2 linked regions of the Asanoa sp. WMMD1127 genome follow. The protein of the gene in region 2 binds, or shares a complex with, the protein of the main gene of each other region. Links are inferred from orthologs where the notes say so. Each region holds a gene or a part of one and is shown on either strand. Other genes may lie near its edges. The genes, in order: sucB and O7635_RS14555.

Evidence for each region.
Region 1: O7635_RS14555 (region 2) and sucB share a complex: the UniProt entries of both Bacillus subtilis proteins name them as parts of the 2-oxoglutarate dehydrogenase (OGDH) complex. The link is inferred for Asanoa sp. WMMD1127 from one-to-one orthologs.

What each region holds. Positions count from the first base shown.
Region 1 is NZ_JARUBP010000001.1:7,468,650-7,482,164, forward strand. Bases 1,612-4,526 are described here. They hold sucB (2-oxoglutarate dehydrogenase, E2 component, dihydrolipoamide succinyltransferase), read left to right. Parts: upstream 1,612-2,075; coding sequence 2,076-3,977; downstream 3,978-4,526. Other genes in these bases: lpdA (dihydrolipoyl dehydrogenase), read left to right, coding at 1,612-2,032; O7635_RS35635 (MFS transporter), read left to right, coding at 4,048-4,526. In the rest of the region: O7635_RS35615 (leucyl aminopeptidase), read left to right, coding at 1-118; O7635_RS35620 (hypothetical protein), read right to left, coding at 177-500; more of lpdA, read left to right, coding at 605-1,611; more of O7635_RS35635, read left to right, coding at 4,527-5,247; O7635_RS35640 (MFS transporter), read left to right, coding at 5,244-6,398; O7635_RS35645 (hypothetical protein), read left to right, coding at 6,609-7,589; O7635_RS35650 (LuxR family transcriptional regulator), read right to left, coding at 7,626-10,373; O7635_RS35655 (TIGR01777 family oxidoreductase), read left to right, coding at 10,436-11,332; O7635_RS35660 (hypothetical protein), read left to right, coding at 11,380-13,020; O7635_RS35665 (PHB depolymerase family esterase), read right to left, coding at 13,036-13,515. UniProt on the Bacillus subtilis protein: E2 component of the 2-oxoglutarate dehydrogenase (OGDH) complex which catalyzes the second step in the conversion of 2-oxoglutarate to succinyl-CoA and CO(2).
Region 2 is NZ_JARUBP010000001.1:3,029,498-3,044,434, forward strand. The notes cover bases 6,207-10,543. They hold O7635_RS14555 (multifunctional oxoglutarate decarboxylase/oxoglutarate dehydrogenase thiamine pyrophosphate-binding subunit/dihydrolipoyllysine-residue succinyltransferase subunit), read right to left. Parts: upstream 10,157-10,543; coding sequence 6,407-10,156; downstream 6,207-6,406. Other genes in these bases: O7635_RS14550 (DUF6104 family protein), read right to left, coding at 6,231-6,407; O7635_RS14560 (ABC transporter permease), read right to left, coding at 10,290-10,543. Also shown: O7635_RS14520 (hypothetical protein), read left to right, coding at 1-718; O7635_RS14525 (dienelactone hydrolase family protein), read right to left, coding at 770-1,516; O7635_RS14530 (alpha/beta hydrolase), read right to left, coding at 1,783-2,685; O7635_RS14535 (hypothetical protein), read left to right, coding at 2,772-2,960; O7635_RS14540 (acetate kinase), read right to left, coding at 2,964-4,088; pta (phosphate acetyltransferase), read right to left, coding at 4,085-6,127; more of O7635_RS14560, read right to left, coding at 10,544-11,120; O7635_RS14565 (ATP-binding cassette domain-containing protein), read right to left, coding at 11,117-12,031; O7635_RS14570 (hypothetical protein), read right to left, coding at 12,096-12,740; O7635_RS14575 (GNAT family N-acyltransferase), read left to right, coding at 12,864-13,595; O7635_RS14580 (lysophospholipid acyltransferase family protein), read left to right, coding at 13,592-14,425; O7635_RS14585 (DUF4097 family beta strand repeat-containing protein), read left to right, coding at 14,499-14,937. UniProt on the Bacillus subtilis protein: E1 component of the 2-oxoglutarate dehydrogenase (OGDH) complex which catalyzes the decarboxylation of 2-oxoglutarate, the first step in the conversion of 2-oxoglutarate to succinyl-CoA and CO(2).

The sequences.
Region 1 (13,515 bases), 4.4 Mb from region 2 along the record:
CGACATCGCCGGGCCGAGCTACCACTCCGGTGAGCCGACCGGGCACTGGTCGAAGGGCGGCACCGGGGTTCCGGTCCGCACCCTGCTCGAGCTCGTCGACCGGATCGCCGCCGAATAGAGAAAGGAACGGTCCGTTGTCATCGCTTTTCGCATGACAACGGACCGTTCCTTCCGTTTCAGCTCGACGCGCGCTTGCGCCTCTCGTTGTAGTCACGCATGCGCTGCGGGTAGCCGACGAGTCGGACGTCGTAGATCGGGATCGCCAGTTTGTGCGCGAACCGACGGGCGCCCTCCGGGCCGTCGATCCGGCGCCGGGTCCATTCGCCGTCGTGTGCGATCAGCATCACTGTGGTCTCGGTGACGGTCGTTTTCGGCTCGATGAACGCCTCGACCCCGCGCCGCGAGCGGACAAACTCCGCAAGATGGTCGAGATCGGCCTGCACGGCCGGCCTTTCCGCCTGCCGACCGGGCGTTCCTTTCCGGCGCCGGAACCAGGACACCGACCCTCCCCTACGAAACGGACATCGAAGTTAGCGGCAAGCGTACGTCCCCGGGCCACATCGGCGGGTACCTCGTTACGCGGGCAGGCTCCACAAGTGACAAGATGGCCGAGGTAGCCCGCGCGACCTGGGAGATGACTGTGAGCCAGCCGAACGACGCAACCTTCGACGTCGTGATCCTCGGAGGTGGCAGCGGCGGCTACGCGGCCGCGCTGCGCGCCGCACAACTCGACCTGTCCGTCGCCCTCATCGAAAAGGACAAGCTGGGCGGCACCTGCCTGCACCGGGGCTGCATCCCGACCAAGGCGCTGCTGCACGCCGGCGAGATCGCCGACCAGACCCGCGAGTCCGAGGCGTTCGGCGTCAAGGCCGAGCTGCTCGGCGTCGACATGGCGGGCGTCAACACCTACAAGGACGGCGTCGTCGGCCGCCTTTACAAGGGCCTCCAGGGCCTGGTCAAGGGCGCCAAGCTGATCACGTACGTGGAGGGGCACGGCAAGCTCGTCGCCCCCAACCAGGTCGAGGTCGACGGCACCCGCTACACGGGCCGCAACATCATCCTCGCCACCGGCTCCTACTCGCGGAACCTGCCGGGCCTCGAGCTCGACGGCGAGCGGGTCATCTCCAGCGAGCACGCCCTCAACCTCGACCGCGTGCCGACGTCGGCGATCGTGCTCGGTGGCGGCGTGATCGGCGTCGAGTTCGCGAGCGCCTGGAAGTCGTTCGGCGCCGACGTGACCGTGCTGGAGGCGCTGCCCCGCCTGGTCGCCGCCGAGGACGAGGACCTGTCCAAGGCGCTGGAGCGGGCCTACCGCAAGCGCGGCATCAACTTCAAGGTCGGCAAGCCGTTCGAGAAGGTGGAGCGCACCGACAACGGCGTACGCGCGACCATCGCCGGCGGCGAGACCGTCGAGGCCGAGATCATGCTGGTCGCCGTCGGCCGCGGCCCGACCACCGCCAACCTCGGCTACGAGGAGCAGGGCGTCAAGCTCGACCGCGGCTTCGTCACCACCGACGAGCGGCTGCGCACCGGCGTGCCCAACGTCTACGCCGTCGGCGACATCGTCCCCGGCCTGCAGCTGGCCCACCGCGGCTTCCAGCAGGGCATCTTCGTCGCCGAGGAGATCGCCGGTCTCAACCCGCCGGTCATCGACGAGGCCGGCATCCCGCGGGTCACCTACTCCGACCCGGAGCTCGCGTCGGTCGGCCTCACCGAGGCCAAGGCCAAGGAGCGCTACGGGGCCGACAAGGTCACCGCCTACAACTACAACCTCGGCGGCAACGGCCGCAGCTCGATCCTCAAGACCCAGGGCTTCATCAAGGTCGTCCGGGTCGACGACGGACCGGTCGTCGGGATTCACATGGTCGGCGCACGGGTCGGCGAGTTGATCGCCGAGGCGCAGCTGATCTACAACTGGGAGGCCTACCCGGCCGAGGTCGCCCAGCTCATCCATCCGCACCCGACGCAGTCGGAGGCGCTCGGCGAGGCGCACCTGGCGCTGGCCGGCAAGCCGCTGCACGCGCACGCCTGATCGGCGGAGTTCCGGTCACATCGACAAAGGAGTCCTGAGAGAGATGCCGGTATCGGTCACCATGCCTCGCCTCGGCGAGAGCGTCACCGAGGGCACGGTCACCCGCTGGTTGAAGCAGGAGGGTGACACCGTCGAGGTCGATGAGCCGTTGCTGGAGGTCTCCACCGACAAGGTCGACACCGAGATCCCGTCGCCGGCCGCCGGCGTGCTGAGCCGGATCGTCGTCGGCGAGGACGAGACCGCCGAGGTCGGCAGCGAGCTCGCGGTGATCGACGGCGAGGGCTCCGGTGGCGGCGCGCCCGCCGAGGAGTCGGCGCCCGCCGCGGCCTCCTCCGCCGATTCCGCCGATTCCGCCGATTCCGCTGACGAGGGTGTCGAGCCGGAGGCGGCGCCGGCCGAGGAGTCCGAGCCCGAGCCGGCGCCGGCCGCGGCGTCCGCGTCCGACTCCGGCTCTGGTTCGGCCGGCTCCGGTGGCGGCGAGGCGACGACGGTGGCGATGCCGGCGCTCGGCGAGAGCGTCACCGAGGGCACCGTGACCCGCTGGCTCAAGGAGGTCGGCGACTCCGTCGACGTCGACGAGCCGCTGCTCGAGGTCTCCACCGACAAGGTCGACACCGAGATCCCGTCGCCGGTGGCCGGCACGCTGCTCGAGATCAAGGTGCCGCAGGACGAGACGGCCGAGGTCGGCGCCGCGCTCGCGGTGATCGGCGCCGAGGGCGCCGCCCCGAGCGGCACCGCCCAGCCCGAGGCGAAGCCCAAGGAAGAGCCGAAGGACGAGGAGCGCACCGCCGGCGCCGCGTACGGGACGCCCACCGCCGAGGCCGAGACCGCGGCCGAGCCGGCGAAGGCCGAGCGGGCCGCGGAGCCGGCCCAGGCCCAGCCGGCCCAGCCGGCCAAGGCGCCGGCACCGCGCCAGGCCCCGGCCCGCGAGCCGGCCCCGGCGGCCACCGCCGCCGCGCCGGCCCGTTCCGCGCAGTCGGCCCCGGCCGGTGGGGAAGAGGGCAACGGCTACGTCACCCCGCTGGTCCGCAAGCTCGCCAACGACCAGGGCGTCGACCTGTCGACGGTGAGCGGCACCGGCGTCGGTGGCCGCATCCGCAAGCAGGACGTGCTCGACGCCGCCGCCAAGGCGAAGGCCGACGCGGAGGCCAAGGCCGCCGCGCCCGCGGCCGCCGCCAAGCCGGCGCCGGCAGCCAAGGCCCCGGCCACGCCGAGCCCGCTGCGGGGCCGGGTGGAGAAGCTGTCCCGGATCCGCCGCACGATCGCCAACCGGATGGTCGAGTCGCTGCAGGTCTCGGCGCAGCTCACCACCGTGGTCGAGGTCGACGTGACCCGCATCGCGCAGCTGCGCCAGCGGGCCAAGAACGACTTCGTCGCGCAGCACGGCGTCAAGCTGTCGTTCCTGCCGTTCTTCGCCCTCGCCTCGGTGGAGGCCCTGCGCACCCACCCGATGGTCAACTCGAAGATCGACATGGACGCCGGCGAGGTCACCTACTTCGACGCCGAGCACCTCGGCATCGCCGTCGACACCGAGAAGGGCCTGGTCGTCCCGGTCATCAAGGACGCCGGCGACCTCAACCTGGCCGGCCTGGCCAAGCGGATCGCCGACGTGGCCGACCGCACCCGCACCAACAAGATCAGCCCGGACGAGCTGTCGGGCGGCACGTTCACCATCACCAACACCGGCAGCCGGGGCGCGCTGATCGACACGCCGATCATCAACCAGCCCCAGGTCGCCATCCTGGGCACGGGCGCCGTGGTCAAGCGCGCGGTGGTGGTCAACGACGCCGACCTCGGCGAGGTCATCGTGCCGCGGTCGATGGTCTACCTGTCGCTGTCCTACGACCACCGGATCGTCGACGGCGCCGACGCGGCCCGCTTCCTGACCGCGATCAAGGAGCGGCTGGAGGCCGGCAACTTCGAGGGCGAGCTCGGTCTCGCCTGACGCACCGCTTCGGAAGGCCCGGCTTCGGCCGGGCCTTTCGCTTGCCCGGGTTTCCGGCGAGCATGGCGGGGTGCACGCCTCCCCCGCGCCGGTCATGGACCGGCGGCTCACGTTCCTGTTCGCCGTCGCCGCGGGTGGGGCGGTCGCCAACCTCTACTGGGCGCAGCCGCTGCTCGACCTGATCGCCGACGACCTGGGCGCGTCCACCACGACCGCCGGCTGGTTGGTGACCGCCGCGCAGGTCGGCTACGCGCTCGGCGTGCTGCTGATCGTGCCGCTGGGCGACGTGCTCGACCGGCGCCGGCTCATACCCACCATGCTGGGCTGTTCCGCCGTCGCGCTCGTGCTCTGCGCGGTGTCGCCCACGATCGGCATGCTGCTGGCGGCGATCGCGCTGCTCGGCGTGACCACCGTTTCCGGGCAGCTGCTCACGCCGCTCGCCGGCGACCTGGCCGACGACGCCCAGCGCGGTCACGTCGTCGGCACCGTCGCCTCCGGCATCCTCACGGGCATCCTGGCCTCGCGTACGGTCAGCGGCCTGATCGCCGGCGTCGCCGGTTGGCGGGCCGTCGTGGTGGTCGCCGCCGCCGGCGCGGTGCTGCTCGCCGTGCTGTTGCACCGAGCCCTGCCGCCGCTGGAGCCGAAGACGCGGATGCCCTACCGCGCGCTGATCGCCTCGGTGCCCGCGGTCGCGCTGCGCGAGCGGACGGTGCGCTGGACCCTCGTACTCGGCATGACCGGCTTCGCGGCCTTCGCTCTTTTCTGGACCTCGCTGACGTTCCTGCTGAGCGGGCCGCCGTTCGACTACAGCGTTTCCACGATCGGCCTCTTCGGACTCGCCGGCCTCGCCGGTGCCATCGCCGCGCAGCGCGTCGGCCGGCTGCACGACCGCGGCTGGTCGATCCCCGCCACCGGCGTCGCCTGGCTGGTGGTGCTGCTGTCGTTCGCCCTGGCCGCGCTGGCCGGCCGCTCGGTCGTGCTGCTGATCGTCGCGGTGGTGACGCTCGACGCCGGCGCGCAGTCGCTCGCGATCCTCAACCAGACGCGCGTCTTCGCCGTCTCGCACGCCGCCCGCAGCCGCCTCAACACGGCGTTCGTGGTCAGCAACTTCATCGGCGGCGGCCTCGGCTCCGCGGCCGCCACCCTCCTGTGGTCGGCCGGCGGCTGGCCGGCGATCACGGTCGCCGGCATGCTGCTGAGCTGCTTCGCCCTCGCCGTGTGGGCGGCCGGCCGCCGCGGCGCCCTGGTCGTCGCTCCCGCGCGGCCATGACGGCCCTGTTCGCCGTGGCGGCCGGCGTCGCGGTGGGCAACCTCTACTGGGCGCAGCCGCTCCTCGGCCTGATCGCCGTGGACCTGCACGTCGCGCCGGCGACGGCCGGGTGGCTGGTCACCACGACCCAGCTCGGCTACGCGGCGGCGGTGCTGCTGATCGTGCCCCTCGGTGACGTACGGGACCGCCGGCGCCTGCTGCCGTTGTTGTCGCTGTGCTGCGCGGCGGCGTTGCTCCTGTGCGCGGTCGCGCCCACCATCGGCGTGCTGCTGGTCGGCACGACGCTGCTCGGCCTGACCACCGTCGCCGGCCCGATCCTGATCGCGCTGGCCGGCGACCTGGCCGACGAGGGCAGCCGCGGCCGGGCCGTCGGGACGGTGGCGGCCGGGCTGCTGGTCGGCATCCTCACGGCCCGCACCGTCAGCGGCCTGCTGGCCGCCGCGGCCGGCTGGCGGGCCGTCTTCGCGACCGCCGCCGCCTGCACGGTGACGGTGGCGGTGGTGCTGCGGCGCGCGCTGCCGCCGCTGCCACCCAAGGCGGTCCTGCCCTATCCGCGCCTGATCGCCTCGGTGCCGGCGGTGGCCCTGCGGGACCGGACCGTGCGCTGGACGCTCGCCACGACCGCGCTCGGCTTCGCCGTGTTCAGCATGTTCTGGACGGCGCTGACATTCCTGCTCAGCGCCCCGCCGTTCGCGTATCCGGTCTGGGCCATCGGCCTGTTCGGCCTCGTGGGCCTGGCCGGCGCCGCCGCCGCCCGCACGGCCGGCCGCCTGCACGACCAGGGCCGCTCGACGGCTGCGACGGGCGTCGCGTGGCTCGTCCTCCTGCTGTCCTATGTGGTCGCCGCGTTCGCGGCGCGGTCGGTGCCGCTGCTGGTGGTCGCGATCCTCACGCTGGACGTCGCCTTCCAGACGATCGCGATCCTCAACCAGACGCGGATCCTGCGCACCTCCCACGCGGCCCGCACCCGCCTCAACACGTCGTACGCGACAGCCAGCTTCACGGGCGCCGCCGCCGGCTCGGCCCTCGCCACCGCCCTCTGGCCCACCGGCGGCTGGACGGCCGTCACCACCGCGGGCCTGCTCCTCTCGACGGCGGCCCTGCCGCTGTGGGCGAGGGCCACCCGGACGATCGGGCGCCCGGCCTACTGACCGCCCGCCCGACGCTCCCGCCGCCGAGAGCTGACACGCGCGCCGCGCCGGTTCGGGCTGTGACGTAGGTGACGGCGGTGCCACTCGTTCGTGGAATGACCGGGCGGACGGCCCGACCGACAGGGGTGACCGACCGTTCACACATGACAAGTAGCTCGTTGACCCGGAGGGACGGCGCTGCCGTTCCGACCGGACGAGCAAGGAGTTCCCATGATGAAACGTGCGTTGGGTGGCGCCCTGGCCGCCCTCGCGATGGCGGGCGGCTTCGTGGCCGTGTCGGCCACGTCGGCGTCCGCGACGGCCGCGACGGCCAAAGCGGCCGCCGCGCCCCGATGTTCGACGACCACGCTGACCAACACCCGCGGCTGGACGACCACCGGCGGTGGCACCGTCCGGGTCGTGCAGAACGGGGTCCAGCTGGCGACGCCGCGGCAGGAGTCGGCGGTGCAGTACCGCTGGAACCTGCCCCAGCGCGTACGCCTCGCGGACGTGGCGCAGCTCAGCTACCAGACGACCAAGCTGGACGGCACCACCGTCGGCGGCGTCGCGATCGCGCCGGGGAACGACGCCGCGCTGCCGGCGTACCGGCTGTTCCTGGATCTGACCAACAACGGCTCCGTCGACGGCGCGATCGTCTTCGAGCCGTACTACCAGATCACCGGCAACCCAACCCGCGGCGAGACCCGGACCTGGGACGTCGACGCCGGCAAGTTCTGGACCAGCGCCACGATCCCCGGCATGGTGACCCAGCCCGGCGGCTCGTATGCGGACAACAAGACCCTGGCGCAGATCAGGAACGCGAACCCGCAGGCCCGCATCGTCGCCATCGCGATCGGGCAGGGCACCTACAACGACGGCACGGTGGCCCGCGTCAACCAGGTGCGGTTCGACGGCGGCCGGGTGTGCCAGGTGTTCAACTGGCGGGCGGCCGCGCAGCCGTCGTGGCGGGTCCGCTTCGACCCGGCGCGGTGCGGTGACCGGACCAGCGACATCACCGTGGCGAACACGGGCCGCGTGAACATCACCGTCCGGTTCAACAACGGTCGCAACCAGACGGTGCGCCCCGGCAGCTCCGTTGTGGAGCGGTTCCGGTCAGGGCGCGTGACGGTGTTCGTCAACGGCCGCAACGTCGGCGAGTATCGCCACCAGCAGCTGCCCTGCCGCCCGACGCACGTCGACAGCCGGCACTAGCCGCACGGAGGTGAGGGGTCCGCACGACCGGGCCCCTCACCGCCCGACCACGTCACGCACCTGCGTGCGCGACGACACCCCGAGCTTGTGCAGGATGTTGCTCACGTGGACGGCGGCCGTCTTGGGCGAGATGTAGAGGCGCCGCGCCAGCTCGGCGTTGCTCAGGCCGTCGGCGATCAGCAGCGCCACCTCGCGCTCCCGCGGCGTCAGCGCCCCGGCGCCCGTCACCGGCCGCTGCCCGTCGCGCGGCGTCAGGCCCAGCTGCGACCGGACCCGGTCGAGTGCCGCCACCCGCCAGCCGCCCCAGCGGGACAGCAGCTCGGTGGCCCGCCCGGCCTCGACGGCGGCGTCGTCGGGCCGGCCGAGGGCGAGCAGGCAGCGCGCCGCGCCGACCGCGGCCGTCCCCCGCACCGACGGCGGGAGGATCTGCGACCCGCACACCGCCTGGTAGCCGCCCACCGCGTCGCCGGGTCGCCCGGCCACCTCGGCCAGTTGGGCGTCGATCAGCGAGCGGTAGTCGTCCCAGACGTTGTCGTCGATCAGCGCGCGCACGAACCCCGTCAGCCGGTCCACCGGCAGGCCGCCCTCGATCGCCGCCGCCAGCAGGTCGTGGGCCTGTGAACCGCTGCGCCAGCTCTGGTCGGCCACCGCGACCAGCACCTCGTCGAGCAGGGCCTCGACGTCGCCGTAGCCGGGCCGCCGGCAGGCCAGGTGGAACGCCAGGCCCGGCACGGTCAAGGGCTCGACCGTGGGACCGGCGCGCAGCTGGTCGATGACGGCCGCCACCCCGTCGTGGTGGCCCGCCTCGAGGTAGAGCCCCGCCAGGAACACCCCGTGGTAGTCGGCCCAGCGCCCGCGGCGCAGGTAGCTGCGGTCGCGCTCGCGGCCCAGCTCCAGGGCGGCGATGGCGGCCGACAGGTCACCCTCGCGGACGGCGATGCGGGCCTGGCCCTGGAAGTAGGCCGCGACCGCCAGCGACTCGAAGCCCGCCCGCTCGGCGTCGACCCGCATGCGCTCGAGCAGCTCGGCGTGCTCGGCCGGCGAGTTGGGCGGCACGCCCTGGACCAGCTCGTTGAGCGCCCGCGCGGCCAGCACCCACTCCCCCGCCTTCTCGGCCTCGTCGACGAGGCCCGCCAGGATCGCCTGGCCCTCGGCCGCCGTCGACGGCCACTCGGTCATCGCCAGGCCCTTCTCGACCAGCGCGGCGAGCCGGATGCGGGGCAGCTCGAGCTCGTCGGCGATGGCCAGCGCGCGGTCGGCCCAGGCGATGGCCTCGGCGGTCTCGTCGCGCAGCATCGACGACTGGGCGACCGCGGTCATCGCGAGCGCCTGGTCGGCGCCCGGCGGCAGCTCGGCGATCAGCAGCTCGACCTCGTGGGTCAGCTCGTCCATCTCGGCCAGCTCGTCGGCCTCCCAGGCGAGCCGGATCATCAGGTAGAGCGCGTCGTTGCGGTCGGTGGCGGAGCGGGCCCGGTCGCGCCAGCGGCGGGCGTAGCCGATCGCGTCGGGCAGCAGCCCGGCCAGCCAGGCCGCCCGGGCCGCGCCGGCCAGCAGGGACGGGTCCTCGGCGTCTTCGGCCAGGCCCATCTCGGCCAGCTCCAGCGCCTGGTAGGCGGAGCCGATCGAGAGGTAGAGCGCGACCCCGCGCCGGGCCGCGGCCAGCATGTCGTCGTAGCGCCCCGCCGCCTGGGCGTGGTGGGCGACCATCGCGGGGTCGTGCGGCAGCCGGCCCTCGGTGTCGGCGAGCAGCGCCTCCAGGGCGGCCTCGTGCAGCCGGCGGCGCTGGCGGCCGATCAGGTGGCCGGCGATCGCCTCGCGGAGCAGGGCGTGCCGGAAGCTGAACTCGTCTTCGCCGGTCTCGACGAGCACGTCGCGGGCGACCAGCGCCCCCAGGGCCCGGATCAGCTCGTCCTCGCCGGCGCCGGTGACGGCGGCCAGCAGGTCGAAGTGGACCCGGTGGCCGAGCACGGAGGCGGCCTCGACCACCCGGCGCTGCTCGGGCTCGAGGTCGTCGACCTGCCGGCGGAGCACCTCGGCGAGGCTCCACGGCAACGGCTGCTCGTAGACCGCCTCGAGGTCGTCGCGCTCGTGCCCGCGCAGCAGCTCCTCGAGGAAGAACGGGTTGCCGCCGGTGCGCTGGTGCAGCGCGGCCACCGCGCGCGGCGGGGCGGGCCGGCCGGTGACCGCGGCGAGCAGCGTCGCGGTGTCGGCCTCGTCGAACGGGTGCAGGTCGAGCCGGGTCACCGAGTGGCGCCGGCCGAGCCGGGCGAGCAGCGCCGTCACCGGGTCGCGCCCGGTCACCTCGGCCGGCCGGAAGGAGCCGATCAGCACCTGCGGGCCCGGCAGGTCGGCGATGCGCTCGAACAGCGCGGCGCTCTCGGAGTCGGCCCAGTGCAGGTCTTCGAAGACGATGACCGCCGGCCGGCCCGCGATCAGCTCGTCGACCAGCCGGACGCCGCTGTGCAGCCGCTCGACCGGGCTGCGGCCGGAGTCGCCCAGCTCGGCCAGCAGCGCGGGGTCGACCCCGGCCCGGCCGTCGAGCGCGTCCATCAGCACCTCGTAGGGCCGGGACAGCGAGCCGGGCTCGGCCTGACCGACCAGCACGACGGTGTCGGCGTCGAGCGTGGACAGCAGCTCGCGCACCAGCCGGGTCTTGCCCACGCCGGGCTCGCCGGCGATCATCGCCACGCCGGCCCGGCGGGCCGCGACCAGCTTCTTGAGCTGGCGCAGCTCGCGATCGCGCCCGATCATCACCGGGCTGGCGCCTCCCCGCGTCGTCCGCACGCGGACAGGCTACCCGGGCCCGCCGACAACTCCGTCCCCGAGAAATCCAGGACAATGAGGCCATGCGGATCCTCATGGCCGGTGCGTCCGGCTTTCTCGGCAACCGCCTCATCGACGGCCCGCTGCGCGGCCACGACATCATCCGGCTCGTCCGCCGGGCTCCCCGCTCCGCCGACGAGATCCGCTGGACGCCCGCCTCCGGCCAACTCGACCCGGCCGCCCTCGACGGCGTCGACGCCGTGATCAACCTGTCCGGCGCCAACATCGGCGACCAGCGCTGGACGCCGGCCTACCGGCGCCTGCTGCGGGACAGCCGGGTCGAGCCGACCCGCACCCTGGCCGAGGCGATCGCCAAGCGCACGCAGCGCCCGGCCACCTTCATCAGCTCCAGCGGCATCAACATCTACGGCGACACCGGCGACCGGGTCGTCGACGAGACCGCGGCCCCGGGCGAGGGCTTCTTCCCCGACCTGTGCCGGGTCTGGGAGGCGTCGACCCGACCCGCGGAAGAGGCCGGCGTACGCGTCGTCCTGCTCCGCAGCGGCGTACCCCTGGAGAAGAACGAAGGTTTTCTCAAGCCGCAGATGCTGCCCTTCCGGCTCGGCATCGGCGGCCCGATCGCCGGCGGCCGGCAGTGGGTGCCGTGGATCTCGCTCGACGACTGGCTTCGCGCCGTCGGCTGGCTGCTCACCGAGCGCACCGAGATCGCCGGCCCGGTCAACGTCTGCGCTCCCGTGCCGGTCACCAACGCGGAGTTCACGAAGGCGTTCGGCGCCGCGCTGCGCCGGCCCGCGGTGCTGCCCGTGCCGGAGTTCGGCGTGCGACTGGTGGTGGGCGGTGTGGCGGAGCTGGCGGTGATGAGCACCCGCGCGGTGCCCGGTGTGCTGGGTCGCGCCGGTTTCCCGTTCCGCCACCAGAACGTGCGATCCGCGCTCACGGAGGCCCTCGCGGATCGGTGACTGCCGATTCGGCAGACTGCGCATCCGCGCCCGAATAGCCTGACCGCATGTCGGCGGCATCGGGCGACAACAACGCGCTTTCGCTGTTGGCGTGCGTGTTGTTCGTCTTCGGGGTGGTGGTGGTCACGCTGGTGGTGGCCCGCCGCCGCGCGGCCGACCGGTCCACGCCCCGGCACCGCCTCGACCGCCGCACGAGCCTCCTGCGCCGCAGGAGGCAGGCGGCGCCTCGGGTCGAGCCCGAACCACCGCTCGAGCCGGAAACGCCGCCCGCCTCGGTGTGGGCGCCGCCGGACCAGGGCGGCTGGGCGCCCGCCGAGGACACCAGCGCCACGACCCGGACGGCGGGCCCGGCCGGCCCGGCCGAACGGGCCGGTCCGGAGCTCGACGCGGACACCCTCGACCTCGGCGGCGACCTGCCCACCGCCCGCCTGCTCGCCCAGGCGGACGCGGCGCTGGTCGCCGCCGACAACGCCCTGTGCACCAGCGAGCAGGAGCTGTCGTTCGCGCAGGCCCAGCACGGCCGGGACGCCACCGTCACCTTCGTCGAGGCGGTCACCGCGGCCCGGGCCGACATCAGCGAGGCGTTCCGGATCCGCCAGCACCTCGACGACCACGAGCCGGAGGACGAGTTCAGCCGGCGCCGGCTGCTGCGGACCATCGTCGAGCACTGCGCCGCCGCCAACCAGCGGCTGGACTCGCGGGCGGAGCCGTTCGAGCTGCTGCGGGCCAGCGAGGAGGCCCGGTTGGGGGCGCGGCTGACGGTGCGCCGCGACGACGCCCGGGCGCGGCTGGCGGTCGCGGGGACGACCTGGAAGGAGCTGACGGCGGCGTACGCGGACAGCGCGCTGCGCCCCGTCGCGGACAACCTCGCCCAGGCGGCGGCCCGGATCGAGTTCGCCACCGCCGAGATCGACCAGGACGGCCGCCGGACCGGCCTGCGCACCGCCCAGCAGGCGCTCGGCCAGGCCGAGGTGCTGCTGGACGCCGTCGACGCGTACGCCGCCGACCTGGCCACCGCCGAGGACGCCGCGGCCGAGCTGCTGGCCGACCTGCACGCGGAGGTCGCGGCCGGCAAGGCGGTGCTGGCGATGGCCGGCCGCCCGCCGGGCAACGAGCGCGGCGACAAGGTGGGCCTGGCCGCCGACGTGTCCCGCGCCGACGAGGCGGCCACCGCGCTGGCCACGGAGCTCGCCGAGGCCCGCCCGGACCCGGTGGCGGGCCTGCGCCGCCTGGAGCTGGTCTCCGGGCCGCTCGGCGAGTCGCTGGGCGCGGTCCGCGACCCGTCGTCCCGCGTCTCGCACGCCCGCGAGCAGCTCGACCAGGCCATGTTCGCGGCCCGCGCGACGATCGACGCGGCGGCCGGCTTCCTGGTGACGCGGCGTGGCGCGGTCGGCGCCCGGGCCCGCACCCGGCTCTGCGCGGCCCGCGGCGAGCTGGGCCAGGCGGCCGCGGCGACCGAGGCGGAGCCGGTGGAGGCGCTGGTCGCGGCCCGGGCGGCGGAGTCGCTGGCGAGCCAGGCGCTGGCCGCGGCCCGGGCCGACGTGGAGCGATGGTCACCGCCGCCGGTCGAGGGCTACGAGACGGCCCTGCTCGGCGGCATCGTGCACGCGGCCCCGGACGGCGGCGGCCGCCCCTACGGGAGCCGGTTCGGCGGCCCCGGCACCAGGGACCGGGACCGCGCGGCGTAACCGGACGTTAGGAACTCAGCAGCCGACGACCCAGTAGTTCGCGCCCGTCTGGCGCAGCGCCGTCGTCTGGAACACGTTGTAGAGCCCCATCGCCTGGTTGGAGCCGCGCGCGTAGACGTACCCCAGCTGCTGGTAGGCCCGGCCCGCGGAGACGTGCGCGTAGTTCGTCGCGGTCACGCACGGCCCGCCGGTGGGCGGCGGCGTGGTCGGGTTGCCGGTCGTCGGCGGCGTCGTCGGCCCGCCGGTGTTGAGCCCGAAGAACGTCGCGTCGTGGTAGGCCGAGCAGATGGTGTCGAGGAAGTACGCCGCCGCGGTCCCGCACTGGTCGGCCGCGCTACCGGGGTCGACCGGCGTGCCGTGCCCCATCCCGGAGACCCGGTAGACCCGCACCTGGTCGTTGCCGTAACGCTCCAGCGTGGTCCCGCCGCCGAGCGTCGCCGTGCTGGTCGGGCTGGCCGAGATGCCCAGCACGTTGGTCCACTGGTCGCGCGACTC
Region 2 (14,937 bases):
GAGCAACACGGGCGTCCCCGACGGCACCGCGCTCAAGGCATCCGGCGGGCTGACCCTGTCCAAGGCCGGCCAGGTGGTCAGCGGCCTCGACATCAAGGGCTGCGTGACGGTCAACGCCAAGAACGTCGTCATCCGCAACTCGAAGATCAGCTGCGGCAGCAACTACTCGATCAGGGTGAGTGACGCCAGCGCCAACCTGCTCGTCGAGAACGTGACCATCGACGGCCAGGGCAAGAACTCGGCGACGGTGTGCTGCGGCGGCTACACGCTCAAGAAGGTGGAGATCTTCAACACCATCGACGGCCCGCGGCTGGGCAACAACAGCCAGGTCATCGACTCGTGGATCCACCACCTGACCCGGGCCTCCGGCTCGCACAACGACGCGATGCAGACCACCGCGGGCTCCAACATCGTGGTGCGCCACAACACCATCGAGGCGTACAACCCCGACACGAAGGACCCGTTCAACGCCTGCCTGATGATCGGCTCGACCACCGGCCCGAGTGTCACCAACCTGCTGTACGAGCAGAACTACTGCAACGGCGGCAACTACTCGATCGGTGTGCGGGAAGACCTCAACGGCTCCGGCATCGTGTTCCGCGACAACCTGTTCGGCCGCAACTTCCGCTACGGCGTGATCGCGCGGCCCACGCAGTCCGGCCTCAGCTGGCAGAACAGCACCAACCTGTTCGCCGACAACCGCAAGCCGGTCAAGTAACTGCAGCACGCGAACGCGGCGGGGTCCACATCGGACCCCGTCGCGGCGCGTCTAGAGCTGGTCGTCGAGCTGCGCGACGTCGTCCCGGGCGGCCGCCCGCGGGATGCGTGACTTCGCGGCCGGGTCGCCATACAGCGCGTACCGCAGGAACTCGGTCGTCGTCGCCGTCAACACCTGGAACGACGTGCCACCGTCGCGCAGCAGCGTCGTGCCGTGGTCGCCGTCGGGAAACGACAGCAGCGCCTTCGGCCACGGCACGGCGTCGAAAGCGGCCTTGCCCGAGGCGTACGAGATGGTCTGATCGCGCTCCCCGTGCACGAACAGCATCGGCGCCGCCGTGCCGCGGAACCCGGTGCCGGCCCCGAGCGAGTTGCCCGACAGCACGATCCCGGCGTCCAGCCGCGCGTCGCGGGCCAGCGTGAACAGCCCGACGGTGGTGATGCCGCCCGCCGAGTGCCCGGCCGCCGCGACCCGATCGGTGGCGAGCCGGTGGAAGAGCGCGTCACCCCGCCGCGCGTCGAGAGCGAGAACCTTCCCGATGGCGTACGACGCGTCGGCCGGCTGGTTCACCACGTCGAGCACGTCGTAGTCCGCCGCGTCGCCGCTAGTGTGCGGATAAGCCGGCGCCGCGACGACGAACCCGGCCGCCGCCCACCGCCGCAGCAGCGGCGCGTAGTCGACCGGTCGACCACCCAGCCCGTGGCTGAACAGCACCACCGGGAACCGCCCGGCCCCCTCCGGGTAGTAGACGGTCGTCGGCAGCTCCCGCCCGTCCCGGACAAGATCGAGTTCGCGCACGCCGACCTCGAACGTCCGCGCCGGCGCTCGGCCCGGGGCGGCGGGCGGAGCCGACACGGCGCCCGGCGAAGCCGAAGCCGTCGGAGTCCGAAACGCCGGCGCCCGCGGCGGCGTCGCCGTCGAACACCCCGCGACCAACGCAGCACCGATTGCGACCACCACAGCCGCCCGGTTCGCCCTCGCAGACCCGGTCCGTAGAGCGGACGCGCAGAAACCCAGGAACGACCACCGACCTGCCGCAGCTGAACCCGGGGAAGAGTCCCGCGTCATCCGCAGAGGGGCCGGTCGGCGCCGAAGGCGGCGCGGAGCGGGCCCGGGGCACAGCGGGCGTTCTTGTCGCCGTCGAGGCGCCAGCGCAGGAAGTCCGTGGTCGACGTCATGACTTCATTGAACCCGGACCGGCCCGGGCTCAGGTAGGAACCGTGGTTGAGGCCATGCAGCGTGATGAAGCCCTTGTCCCACGGCACGCGAGCGTAGACGGCGCGGCCGGTGGCGTAGGGGACCGTCGGGTCGGCGTCGCCGTGGATGAAGAGCATCGCTGCCGGTGGGCCGCCGAACTCGAAGCGGGGGCGGGCGCCGGCGATGATGATCGCGCCCTTGAGGCGCGCGGAGTGGCCGCGTTGGAACATGGCGGCCGCGGTGTACGCGCCTCCGCTGTGCCCGGCCGCCACCACGTCACCGGTGTCCAGGTGGCCGGCGAACGGGTCGCCGGGGTTCGTGTCGAGGCGGCTGACCGCCTGCACCACCGCCCACGCGTCGGCCGGCTGGTTGACCAGGTCGGCGCGGGTGTAGCCCGGGGCGTTCTTCTTGGTGTGCGGATAGGCCGGGGCGATCACCACGAAGCCGGCGGCGGCCCACCGGGTGGTCAGCTGCACGTGGTCTTCCGGGCGGCTCTGCAGGCCGTGGCTGAACACGACGAGCGGGAAGCGGCCCTCAGCGAACGCCGCGTCGCGGGTGACCGCGCCGGTGCGTGCGGCCGCCGGGTACCAGACGAGCGTGGGCAGCGGGCGATCCGGGCCCCGGGCGAGGGCCAGGATCCGCAGGCCCACCGCGTAGCGGCCGGGCGCGTCGGCCGCCGCGCCGCCCGGGGCCACGCCCGGGACGAAGGCCGAAATGGCAAAGAGAAGCAGCAACGCCAAAATTGCGAACGCCGACCGCCTTCCCACCATGAGCACACGGTAAGTGCTGGGAACCGGACAGACGTCAGCCTTTTCGGTGTTTGGGGCGGTCGATGCGGTTCGCTATGGTCGTCGGCATGTCTGACGACTACCGGGACCCGAGCGGCAACACGGAGGCCTTCCGCGCCTTCGCCGCCCGCCAGGAGACTCCCGCGACCAGCCCCGAACCCGCGCCCGCGGCGGCGCCCAACCGCATGCCCTTGATCATCGGCGGCCTGGCCCTCGCGGTCATCGTGATCATCGTGCTGGTCTTCGCCCTGACGTAGGCCTCACGGAGCGACCACCCCCAGCGTCTGACGGGCGATCTCCCACTCCTCATCGGTCGGCACCACACACACCGCCACCGGCGCGTCCGGCGGCGAGATGACACGCGCCCCGCGGTCGGGCGCGTCGTTGCGGACCGGATCCACCACGATCCCGAGCCGGTCGAGGCCGGCCAGCGCCGCCGCGCGTACGGCCGGCGCGTTCTCACCCACGCCCGCGGTGAACGTGATCGCGTCCAGGCGGCCGAGCTGCGCGTAGTAGGCGCCGACGTAGGAGCGGATCCGTCGGCAGTAGACCTCGAACGCCAGCGCGGCGGCACCGTCCCCGGACGCGCGGCGGGCCAGCAGCGTACGCATGTCGTTGACGCCGGCCAGCCCGGCCAGCCCGCTGCGCCGGTTGAGCAGATCGTCGATCTCGCCCAGCGGCAGGCCGGCGACCCGGTGCAGGTGGAAGATGATCGCCGGGTCGAGGTCACCGCTGCGGGTGCCCATGACCAGCCCTTCCAGCGGCGACAGCCCCATCGAGGTGGCCACGCTGCGCCCGCCCTCGACCGCGCAGGCGCTCGCGCCGTTGCCGAGGTGCAGCGTGACCGTGTTGACCTCCGCGAGCGGCCGGCCGAGCAGCGCCGCCGTGCGCCGCGACACGATGGCGTGCGAAGTGCCGTGGAAGCCGTAGCGATGGATGCCGTAGCGCTCCGCCGTCGCCGCGTCGATCGCGTAGGTGCTGGCGGCGGGGGAGAGCGTCCGGTGGAAGGCGGTGTCGAAGACCGCCACCTGGGGTACGCCCGGCAGCAGCGCCCGGGCGACCTCGATGCCCGCCAGGTTGGCCGGGTTGTGCAGCGGCGCCAGCGGCACGAGCTCGGCGATCGCGGCCAGCACGGCGTCGTCGACAACGGCCGGCGCGGTGAACGTCAGTCCACCGTGGACCACCCGGTGCCCGACCGCGGTCAGCCCCTCGAGCGGAAGCCCGGCCATGGCCGTCGAGAGGGCCTCGGCATGGTCCCGTGGCGCGCCCGGCTCGTCCTCCCCGATCCGTTCCACGATCCCGCTGGCGACCACCGCCGCGTCGCCCTCGAAAAGGCGGTACTTGAGCGATGACGAGCCGCAGTTGAGGACGAGGACGCGGGTCACCGGGCCGCCGCCTGGATGGCCGTGATGGCCACCGTGTTGACGATGTCCTTGACCGTCGCACCGCGGGAGAGGTCGTTGACCGGGCGGCGCAGGCCCTGCATCACCGGGCCGACGGCGACCGCGCCGGCCGAGCGCTGCACCGCCTTGTAGGTGTTGTTGCCCGTGTTGAGGTCCGGGAAGATGAAGACCGTCGCCCGGCCGGCCACCGAGCTGCCGGGCAGCTTGGTCGCCGCCACCCCGGCGTCGATGGCCGCGTCGTACTGGATCGGGCCCTCGACCGGCAGGTCCGGGCGGCGTTCGCGGACCAGCGCCGTGGCCGCCGCCACCTTGTCGACGTCGGCGCCCGCGCCGGACGTGCCGGTCGAATAGGACAGCATCGCCACCCTCGGCTCGATGCCGAACGCGGCCGCGGTGTCCGCGCTGGACAGCGCGATGTCGGCCAGCTGCGCGGCGTCGGGATCCGGGTTGACGGCGCAGTCGCCGTAGACCAGCACCCGGTCGGCCAGCAACATGAAGAAGACGCTCGACGCCACCGAGACGCCGGGCACCGTCTTGATCACTTCGAACGCCGGGCGGATCGTCGCGGCCGTCGTGTGGGTGGCGCCGGAGACCATGCCGTCGGCCTGCCCGGCCAGCACCATCAGCGTGCCGAAATAGTTGGGGTCAGCCACCACGTCGTGCGCCAGGTCCAGCGTCACGCCCTTGTGCGAGCGCAGGCCCGCGTAGGTCGCCGCGAACTCGTCGCGCCAGGGGCTGGTGGCCGGGTCGACGACGGACGCGCCGGTGATGTCGACGCCGAGCTCGCGTACCCGGCGGGCGATCTCGTCCTTGGCGCCCAGCAACGTCAGGTCGGCGACGCCGCGCCGGAGCAGGATCTCCGTCGCCCGCAGGATCCGTTCCTCGGTGCCCTCGGGCAGCACCAGCCGGCGGCGGGCGGAGCGGGCGCGGTCGATGAGGTCGTACTCGAACATCAGCGGCGTCACCCGCGACGACCGCGCCACCTGCAGGCGGTCGGCCAGCGCGGCGGTGTCCACATGGGACTCGAAGGCGCCGAGCGCGGCCTCGACCTTGCGCGGGCTGGTGGCGCTCGGCCGCCCCTCGATCCGGGAGGCCGCCGCCACCGTGTGGTAGCTGTCGGACTCGATCGAGAGCACGGCCAGCCCGGAGTCGAGCCGGTCGATCAGCCGCATCACCCGCGGGTCGGGGCGCTCGCCCAGGGTCAGCATCAGCCCGGCCACCGCGACCAGGCCGCTGGCGTGCGCGGTGGACGCGGCGACCAGCAGGTCGGCCCGGTCGCCTGGGGTGATCACCAGGCAGCCGTCGGTCAGGTGGTCGAGGAACGCCGGCACGTGCGCGCCACCGACGACCAGGTCGAGCACGTCGCGGTCGAGGGCGCGGGCGTCGCCGGAGAGGACCGTCGCGCCGAGCGCCGTGGCGACCTCGCCGACCGTGGGCGCGGAGACGGTGGGCACCTCGGGGATCACGTAGGCCGGCACGGGTAACGCGGGCGGGACGACCCCGGCCGGCGCCCGGTTGGCGATCACCGACAGCACGGTGGCGCCCAGGTCGGTCAGGCTGTGGTACGCGGTGCTCATCGCGGACGCCGGGTCGTCGGTCTGCCCGTCGACCACCGCGACGGCCACGCTGCCCAGCTCCGTCGCCAGTCGGGCGTTGAAGCCGAGCTGGCGCGGGTCGTCGCTGTCCTCCAGGTCGCTGCCGATCACCACCATCGCCGGCACCTGCCGCTCGACGGCCCGGTAGCGCTCGACGATCCGCGCGAACAGCTCCTCGCGGCGGCCGGCCGCGACCAGCGCCGCCGCCTCCGCGTAGGTCGCGCCGTGCAGGTCCTCGGCGCGCAACGAGATCTCGTAGCGGCGGCGCAGCAGGTCCAGGATCGGATCCTGCCCCGGCCGCGTCACCAGCGGCCGGAACGCCCCGATCCGGCCGACCTGCCGGGACAGCAGCTCGGCCAGCCCGAGCGCCACCGTCGACTTGCCGCCGCCTTCACCGAAACCCGCGATATAGACACTGCGCCCCACCGCACCAACCTACCCAGGCCGAGCTGGGCTTGCCGAAGCACCGACCTTCGGTCGGCGCAGATCAAAACCGGCAGGAGCGGGGTGAGGGGGCGCAGTGATCAGGTCAGTCCTCGTCGTCGTCGAGGCGTGCGAGGAACGTGGCGAAGCGCTCCATCGGCGTCTCGAACTCCGGGTTGTCGTCGACGAAGTCGCGGAGCCGGTCGGCGACCCACTCCAGCGACACCGTCTCCTCACCCCGGCGCGAAACCAGCTCCTCGATGCCGCGGTCCGTGAAGTACATCAGCCCTCCGCAGGCCGCGGCAGGGCCGCCTCGATCAGGGCCGTCTGCTCCGCGTCGTGCAGCTTGGTGGAGCCCACCGACGGCGCCGCGGCCGCCGGGCGGGAGATCCGCCGAAGGCGTACCCCCTCGAGGTGCTCCAGCAGGTTGAGCGCGACGAACGACCAGGCGCCCTGGTTGGCCGGCTCCTCCTGCACCCAGGCGAAGTCGACCGCGTTCGGGAACTGCGCCAGAGCCGCCTTTACCTCGTCGACCGGCAGCGGGTAGAGCTGCTCCATCCGCACCAGCGCCGTGTCAGTGATCTTGCGGTCGGCGCGGGCCTGGACCAGGTCGTAGTAGACCTTGCCCGAGCAGAGCAGCACCCGGCGCACGCCCTGCGGGTCGAGCCCGCTGGTGTCGGGGATGACCGGCTGGAACGTACCCGTGGCGAAGTCCTCGACCGACGAGACGACCAGCTTGTGCCGCAGCAGCGACTTGGGCGTGAACACGATCAGCGGCTTGCGCTTGGGCGAGAGGGCCTGGCGGCGCAGCAGGTGGAAGTAGTTGGCCGGCGTGGTCGGGATGGCCACCCGGATGTTGTCCTCGGCGGCCATCTGCAGCCAGCGCTCCGGCCGGCCCGAGGTGTGGTCTGGACCCTGGCCCTCGTGGCCGTGCGGGAGCAGCAGCGTCAGCGCCGACTGCTGGCCCCACTTGACCTCGCCCGAGGTGATGAACTCGTCGGCCACCGACTGGGCGCCGTTGGCGAAGTCGCCGAACTGCGCCTCCCAGAGCACCAGCGCCTCGCGGTTCTCCACGGAGTAGCCGTACTCGAAGCCCATCGCCGCGTATTCGGAGAGCAGCGAGTCGTGGACGAAGAACCGGGCCCGGTCCTTGGTCAGCGTGGCCAGCGGCAGGAAGTCCTTGCCGGTGTCGGCGTCGACGATCGAGGCGTGTCGCTGCACGAACGTGCCCCGGCGGGAGTCCTGGCCGGCCAGCCGGACGGTGACGCCGTCGGCGAGCAGCGTGCCGAACGCGATGATCTCGCCGAAGCCCCAGTCGATGTTGCCCTCGACGGACATCTTGTGCCGCCGGTCGAGCAGTTGCTGGAGCCGCTTGTGCGGGGTGAAGCCCGCCGGCAGGTTGACGTGCGCCTCGCCGACCGCGCGCACGGCCTCGACGGAAGCGGCGGTCTCGACCGCGGGCTCCGGCTCGGGCTGGCGGGTGCGGACCGGCCTGGTGCCGCCGGCCGCCGCGTCGCGGGTCGCCTTGAACACCTGCTCCAGCTGGGACTGGTAGTCGCGGAGCAGCTCCTCGGCGTCGTCGACGGTGATGTCGCCGCGACCGATCAGCTCCTCGGTGTAGAGCTTCCGCACGGACCGCTTCTGGTCGATGATCGAGTACATCAGCGGGTTGGTCATCGAGGGGTCGTCGCCCTCGTTGTGGCCGCGCCGCCGGTAGCAGACCAGGTCGATGACCACGTCCTTGTTGAACGACTGGCGGTACTCGAAGGCGAGCCGCGCGACGCGTACGACGGCCTCGGGGTCGTCGCCGTTGACGTGGAAGATCGGCGCCTGGATCATCCGCGCGACGTCGGTCGAGTAGAGCGACGAACGCGAGTATTCCGGCGCGGTGGTGAAGCCGACCTGGTTGTTGACCACCACGTGCACGGTGCCGCCGGTGCGGTAGCCGCGCAGCTGCGACAGGTTGAGCGTCTCCGCGACCACGCCCTGGCCGGCGAACGCCGCGTCACCGTGGATGGCCAGCGGCAGCACGGTGTAGCCCTCAAGCTTGAGGTCGATGCGGTCCTGCTTGGCCCGGACGATGCCCTCCATCACCGGGTCGACGGCCTCGAGGTGCGACGGGTTGGCGGTCACCGACACGCTGATCGCGTGCTCGCCGTCGGGCGTCGTGAACTTGCCGTTCTGGCCGAGGTGGTATTTCACGTCGCCCGAGCCGTGCGCCGACTTCGGGTCGATGAAACCCTCGAACTCCGAGAAGATCTTCTCGTACGGCTTGCCGACGATGTTGGCCAGCACGTTGAGCCGGCCGCGGTGGGCCATGCCGATCACGACCTCGTCGAGGTCGCCCTCGGCCGCGGTCTGCAACACCTCGTCGAGCAGCGGGATCAGCGACTCGCCGCCCTCGAGCGAGAACCGCTTCTGGCCCACATATTTGGTCTGCAGGAAGGTCTCGAACGCCTCGGCCGCATTGAGCCGATTGAGGATGTGTTTCTGCTCCTCGGCCGTCGGCTTCTCGTATTTGCGCTCTATGCGCTCCTGGATCCAGCGCCGCTCTTCCGGGTCCTGGATGTGCATGTATTCGACGCCGACCCGGCGGCAGTAGCTGTCGCGCAGCACGCCGAGGATGTCGCGCAGCTTCATCGTCTGCTTGCCGGCGAAGCCGCCGACCGGGAAGCTGCGGTCGAGGTCCCACAGGGTCAGGTCGTGCTCGAGCACGTCGAGGTCGGGGTGCTTGCGCATCTTGAACTCGAGCGGGTCGGTGTCGGCCATCAGGTGACCGCGCACGCGGTACGCGTGGATCAGCTCGATCACTCGCGCGGTCTTGTCGATCGCGCCCTCGGAGCTGACCGCCACGTCGCGCATCCAGCGCACCGGCTCGTAGGGGATGCGCAGCGAGGTGAAGATCTGGTCGTAGAACCCGTGCTCGCCCAGGACCAGCTCGTGGATCGTCTTGAGGAACTCGCCGGACTGCGCGCCCTGGATGATGCGGTGGTCGTAGGTGCTGGTCAGCGTGATGATCTTGCTGACCGCCAGCTCCGCGAGCTTCTCCTCGGACATGCCGGCGTACGGGGCCGGGTACTCCATCGCGCCCACGCCGATGATCGTGCCCTGGCCGATCATGAGCCGGGGCTGCGAGTGCACCGTGCCGATGCCGCCGGGGTTGGTCAGCGAGATCGTCGTGCCGGCGTAGTCGTCCATGGTGAGCTCGTTGCGCCGGGCCCGCCGCACGATGTCCTCGTAGGCCTGCCAGAACTGCCGGAAGTCCATGGTCTCGGCGTTCTTGATCGACGGCACGACCAGCGTGCGGGTGCCGTCGGGGCGCTTGAGGTCGATCGCGATGCCGAGGTTGACGTGCGCGGGCTGCACCACCGCGGGCTTGCCGCCGACCTCGGTGAACGAGTTGTTCATCTCCGGGTTGGCCTGCAGCGCCCGGACCATCGCCCAGCCGATCAGGTGGGTGAAGCTGACCTTGCCACCGCGGCCGCGGGCCAGGTGGTTGTTGATCACGATGCGGTTGTCGACCAGGAGCTTGGCCGGGACGGCCCGCACGCTGGTCGCGGTCGGGACGGCCAGCGAGGCGTCCATGTTCTGGACGATCCGGGCGGCCACGCCCCGCAGCGGGGTGGTCTCGGCGGTCTTCTCGGCCGGCGGGGCCTCCTTGGCGGCGGGCGCGGCGGCCTTGACCGGGGCGGCGGCGCGCGGCTGCGCCGGGGCCTTGGTCGTCTTCGGGGCGGTTTCGACCTTGCCGTCACTCTTTGCGGGTGCCGGCTTGGCGGTGGCCCGGGGCTCGGGGGAGGAAGCCGCGCCGGGCGCGTCGGTGCCGGCCTTGGCGGCGCTCTGCTTGGCGGTGGCCGCGGTCGCCTGGGTGGGCGACGCGCCGTCCGCCTCGGGGCGGTAGTCGGCGAAGAAGTCGTGCCACGCCGGGTCTACGCTCGTCGGGTCCGCGAGATAGCGCTGGTACATCTCGTCGACGATCCACTCATTGGGGCCGAAACCCGCCAGTGGGTTCTCGGATGTCTGCTGGCTCGACACGGCCGGTAATCGCCTCTTCCGCGCGCTGTGTGTATGTGTGAGAAGACATTTCCAAGGCTACGCCGCGCGACATGGACGGCCGTCGGCGACGTCCGTCCGTGTCACGTCTCACAGGTTAAAACGCGGGAACGCGTTAGGAGATGTCTCGCGTGCGGGTGATCAGGGTGCCGATCGTCCCCGTGACGACGGCCCAGGCCACGAGGATGACCGCGCCGACCCAGTATTCGGGCTGGCCGGGCAGGTCGCGGCCGGCGACCATCAGGCCGGAGGCGATGGACGGCAGCGCGTATTGGATGTCTTCGATCCAGTCCTGGTCGAGCGCCTGGGACAGCAGCGTGAACAGGAAGCCGACCACGGCCGTGCCGAGCACGTAGGCCAGCACGGCGGTGACGGTCGCCGCGATCTGGCTGCGCATGAGCACGCCGATGCCGACGCCGAGGATGCCCCAGAGCAGGTAGGCCACACCGTTCAGCAGGATCGCCCGCTGCACCGACGAGTCGCCGAGCAGCGTCGGCAGGTCTTCGGAGCGCAGGAAGATCATCGTCGCCGGGATGTTGAGGGCGGTGGTGACCACCCAGAACAGGACGCCGATGAAGGCCGCGACGCCGAGCTTGGCGCTGATCACGGAGGTGCGGTGCGGCGTGGTGAGGAACGTCGAGGTGGCGGTCTGGTGGTGGAACTCGTTGGTGACCATCAGGATGCCGAGCAGCACGACGAACAGCAGACCGGTGAACTGGCCCGAGGTGTAGAGGTTGGCCGCCTGGTAGATCTGGTCGCTGACGGCCGCGATCTGGGCCGCGTCTTCCGGCGAGACGTCGGTCGGCGGCGCCTGGGTCAGCGTGAAGTGCGCGAACGTGGCGTTGAGCGCGAACGTCGCGGCCCAGCACAGGAGGGCGCCGAGGGCGAACAGCCACCACGTGTTGGTGGTCAGCAGCTTGCGGAACTCCGCGTTGACCAGCCTCATCGGATGCCCGCCTTTCCGGCCGTGAGCTCCAGGAAGACGCCTTCGAGGTCGGGGCGTTCGGGGGTCAGCTCGTGCAGCTCGACGCCGGCGGCCAGGGCCGCCTTGCCCACGGCCGGCGCTTCGACGCCGGTGACCAGCAGCGAGCCGTCGGCGCGCGGGGTGACCGCCGCGCCCGGGATGCCCTCGAGGGCGCTGCCGAGCGCGTCGGCCTGCGGCGTGCGGACCCGCACGTGCGTCGTGGCGGTCATCGACGCGAGCACCTCGGACACCGGGCCCTGCCGGATCAGCTTGCCGGCCGCGATGATCACCACGTCGTCGGCCAGCAGCTCCATCTCGGAGAGCAGGTGGCTGGAGACCAGCACCGTGCGGCCCTGCTGGGCCAGGTTTTGCAGGAACCCGCGCATCCACCGGATGCCCTCGGGGTCGAGACCGTTGGCCGGCTCGTCGAGGATCAGCACCCGGGGGTCGCCGATCATGGCGGCCGCGATGCCGAGACGCTGCCGCATGCCGAGGGAGTAGCCCTTGAACTTGCGCTTGGCGGCCGGCGTCAGGCCGACCATCTCGAGCACCTCGTCGGCGCGCCGGCTGGGCAGCCCGGCGGCCGCGCAGATCACGCGGAGGTGGTTGCGGCCGGTGCGGCCGCGGTGCGCGCTGGACGCCTCGAGCACAGCGCCGACCGTGCGCAGCGGGTCGCGCAGGTCGGCGTAGCGCTGACCGCCGATCGTCGCGGTGCCCGCGGTCGGCGTCACCAGGTTGAGCAGCATGCGCAGCGTCGTGGTCTTGCCGGCGCCGTTGGGGCCCAGAAAGCCGGTCACGCGACCCGGCTCGACGGTGAACGACAAACCGTCGACGGCCATGAGCTGCTTGTATCGCTTGGTGAGACCGGAGACCACTAGCTGGCCGTCGGACATCTCACTCCTCCCCCTGGGTGACGTCGCCGCACACCATACCGGCGGGGTGTGACGTTCGCTGTCCTTAAATCGCTACCCAGGTGGCCCGTGCGTGCGCCACAAGCTCGCCGTCCGGTGTGTAGAGAGCGGTGTGCACGGCCGCTCGCCGCCCCTCGACGCCGGCCAGCATCCCGACCGCCACCGACTCGCTGCCCGGCGCCGGCAGCGCGGAGACGACAGCGGCCATCCGGCCCAGGACGTACGCCCGGCCGGGGGAGAGCACCGACCAGCCGCCCGGGCAGTCCAGCGCCGCCCACACGGTTTCCGTGGTGACCTCGGCCGGCGCGGTGAACGGCGCCGCCACGACGCCGTCGACCGGCCCGGGAAAGATCCGCAGCCCGTCGGCGCGCTCCGGACCGCAGACATAGCAGGTCGGGAACGGGTGGTCGGCGAAGCCGGCGTACCGGCCCGCCGCGTCGGTGGCCGCCGCCAGCGACACGGCCGGGGCCACCACCTCGAACTGCGGGACGGCGCGGACGGCCGCGACCACCTGCCCGGCCGGGTCGACCACCTCGCCGTCGCCGGCGGTCAGCGGGGTGTCCAGCGGCGGTGGCTTGACGAGCGTCACCTCGGGCACGCCCCCGGCGCCGACCAGGGCCGCGAACGTGCCCGCGGACCAGCCACCGTTGCCGGTGCCCGGCGGCCCGTTGAACCGGCTCGGGATGATCAAAGAACCGCTGTCCACCTGCACACCTTCGCACACCGAGCGCCGAGGTCCGGCGTTCACGCAATCGACATCCACGCACCCGTTGGGCGACACGCGTGTGGTAGCCGGCACACTTACACAGAACGCATGGACCTCCTGACCAGGACCGGCGGCTACACCCTGCTGATCGCGGACGACGCGCAGCAGGTGGCCGCCGCTCAACGGCTGCGCTACCAGGTGTTCGCCGACGAGCTGGGCGCCACCCTGCAGACCACGGTTCCCGGGCACGACGTCGACGAGTTCGACGACGCCTGCGACCACCTGATCGTCCGTGACGACAAGTCCGGCGCGATCGTCGGCACCTACCGGATGCTGCTGCCCGGGCGTGCCCCCAAGCGCTACGGCGACACCGAGTTCGATCTGTCCGCCCTGGACCCGCTGCGGGACGCCCTGGTCGAGACCGGCCGCTCGTGCGTCGCGGCGGAGCACCGGTCCGGCGCGGTGATCAATCTGATGTGGGCCGGCATCGCCCGCTACCTGCACCTGCACAACAAGCGGTGGCTCGGCGGCTGCGCGTCGATCCCGCTGAACGACGGCGGCACGATGGCCGCGGCCGTGTGGGAGCGGGTCCGGGTCAAGCACCTCTCGCCGCCCCGCATGCGGGTCACCCCGCGCCACCCGTGGGAGATCCAGCCGGCCGCGCCGGCCTCCGCCGCGCTGATGCCGCCGCTGCTCCGCGGTTACCTGCGGCTGGGCGCTTGGATCTGCGGCGAGCCGGCGTACGACCCGGACTTCGACTGCGCCGACCTCTACGTGCTGCTTTCCCTGGACCGGATGGACCCGCGCTATCTGCGGCACTTCCTGGGGGTCGATCAGTGACGCTGTGGCGGCCGCGGAACGACTGCGGCACGGACTGCCTGGTCACTGGCGACGAGCCGGCCGAGGCGCCGAAGGCGCTGCAGGTGCTGCGCTTCGTCCGGCTGCTCGGAGCGGTGCTCGTCGGCGCGCTCCTGGTGCCGGTCCTGCCGCTGCTCACCGAGCGAGGGCGCGAGCGGGCCGGCCGGTTCTGGGGCCGGCTCACGCTGGCCGCGCTCGGCGTGCGGCTGCGGCTGCGCGGCCGGCCGCCGCGCGGCAAGGCGCTGGTGGTGGCCAACCACGTGTCCTGGCTCGACATCGTCGCGCTGCTGGCCGTGGCGCCGGGCCGGATGCTGGCCAAGGTCGAGGTGCGCAACTGGCCGCTGTTCGGCGCGCTGGCGGCCTCGGGCGGCACGATCTTCGTCGACCGCTCCCGGCCCAGGACGCTGCCCCGCTCGGTGGCCGACGTGGCCGACGCGCTGCGGTCCGGCGCCGTCGTCACCGTCTTCCCGGAGGGCACCACGGGCTGCGGCGCGTCGGTCGGCCCGTTCCGCCCCGCGATGTTCCAGGCCGCGATCGACGCCGGTGCGACGATCGTGCCCGTGACCCTGCGGTACGGCAGCCCGGCGGCCTCCTTCATCGGCGACGAGACTTTGTGGGCGTCGGTCCGTCGGGTGCTGGCAATGCCGAAGCTGGTCGCGTCGGTCGCCGTCGCGCCGGCCCTGCACCCCGAGCCCGCGGCGTCCCGGCGGGCGCTGGCCCGGGTGGCCCAGGCCGCCGTCGGCACCCCGGTGTTCGTGCCCGCGCCGGTCGAGGAGACCCCGATCCCCGTACCGCTGGCCCTGGCCGCTTGATCGCCCCGCTCGGAGGCCGCTGGCATAACGCGATACATCGCGATATGCTCAAGCGGCTTTCGGGAGGTGATCCGTGTCCAACCGCTGGACCGTCGAGGAGCCGCGCGAGATCGCCGTCGAGGCGGCCATCGATCGGGTCGACGTCAACCTGGTCTCCGGCCAGGTCAACCTGGTCGGCACCGACGACGGTCCGGCCCGGGTCGACGTTACGCGGGCCGGCCGCACGCCGGTGATCGTCGAGGTGGTCGACCGCACGCTGGTGGTCCGGCACAACCGCCTCCCGCGCTTTCCCGGCGTGTTGTGGTGGATCGGGCAGCTGCGCCGCCGGTTCCGGGTCGACGTCTCGATCGGCGTGCCCCGCTCCACCGCCGCCTACCTGCGCCTCGTCGACGGCGCCGTGGTCGTCGCCGGTCTGCGCGACGACACCGAGGTCGACCTGACGTCCGGCCGGATCACGCTGATGGGCCTCGGCGGCCGCACCCGCGCCAAGGTGGTCGCCGGGCCGGTCGAGG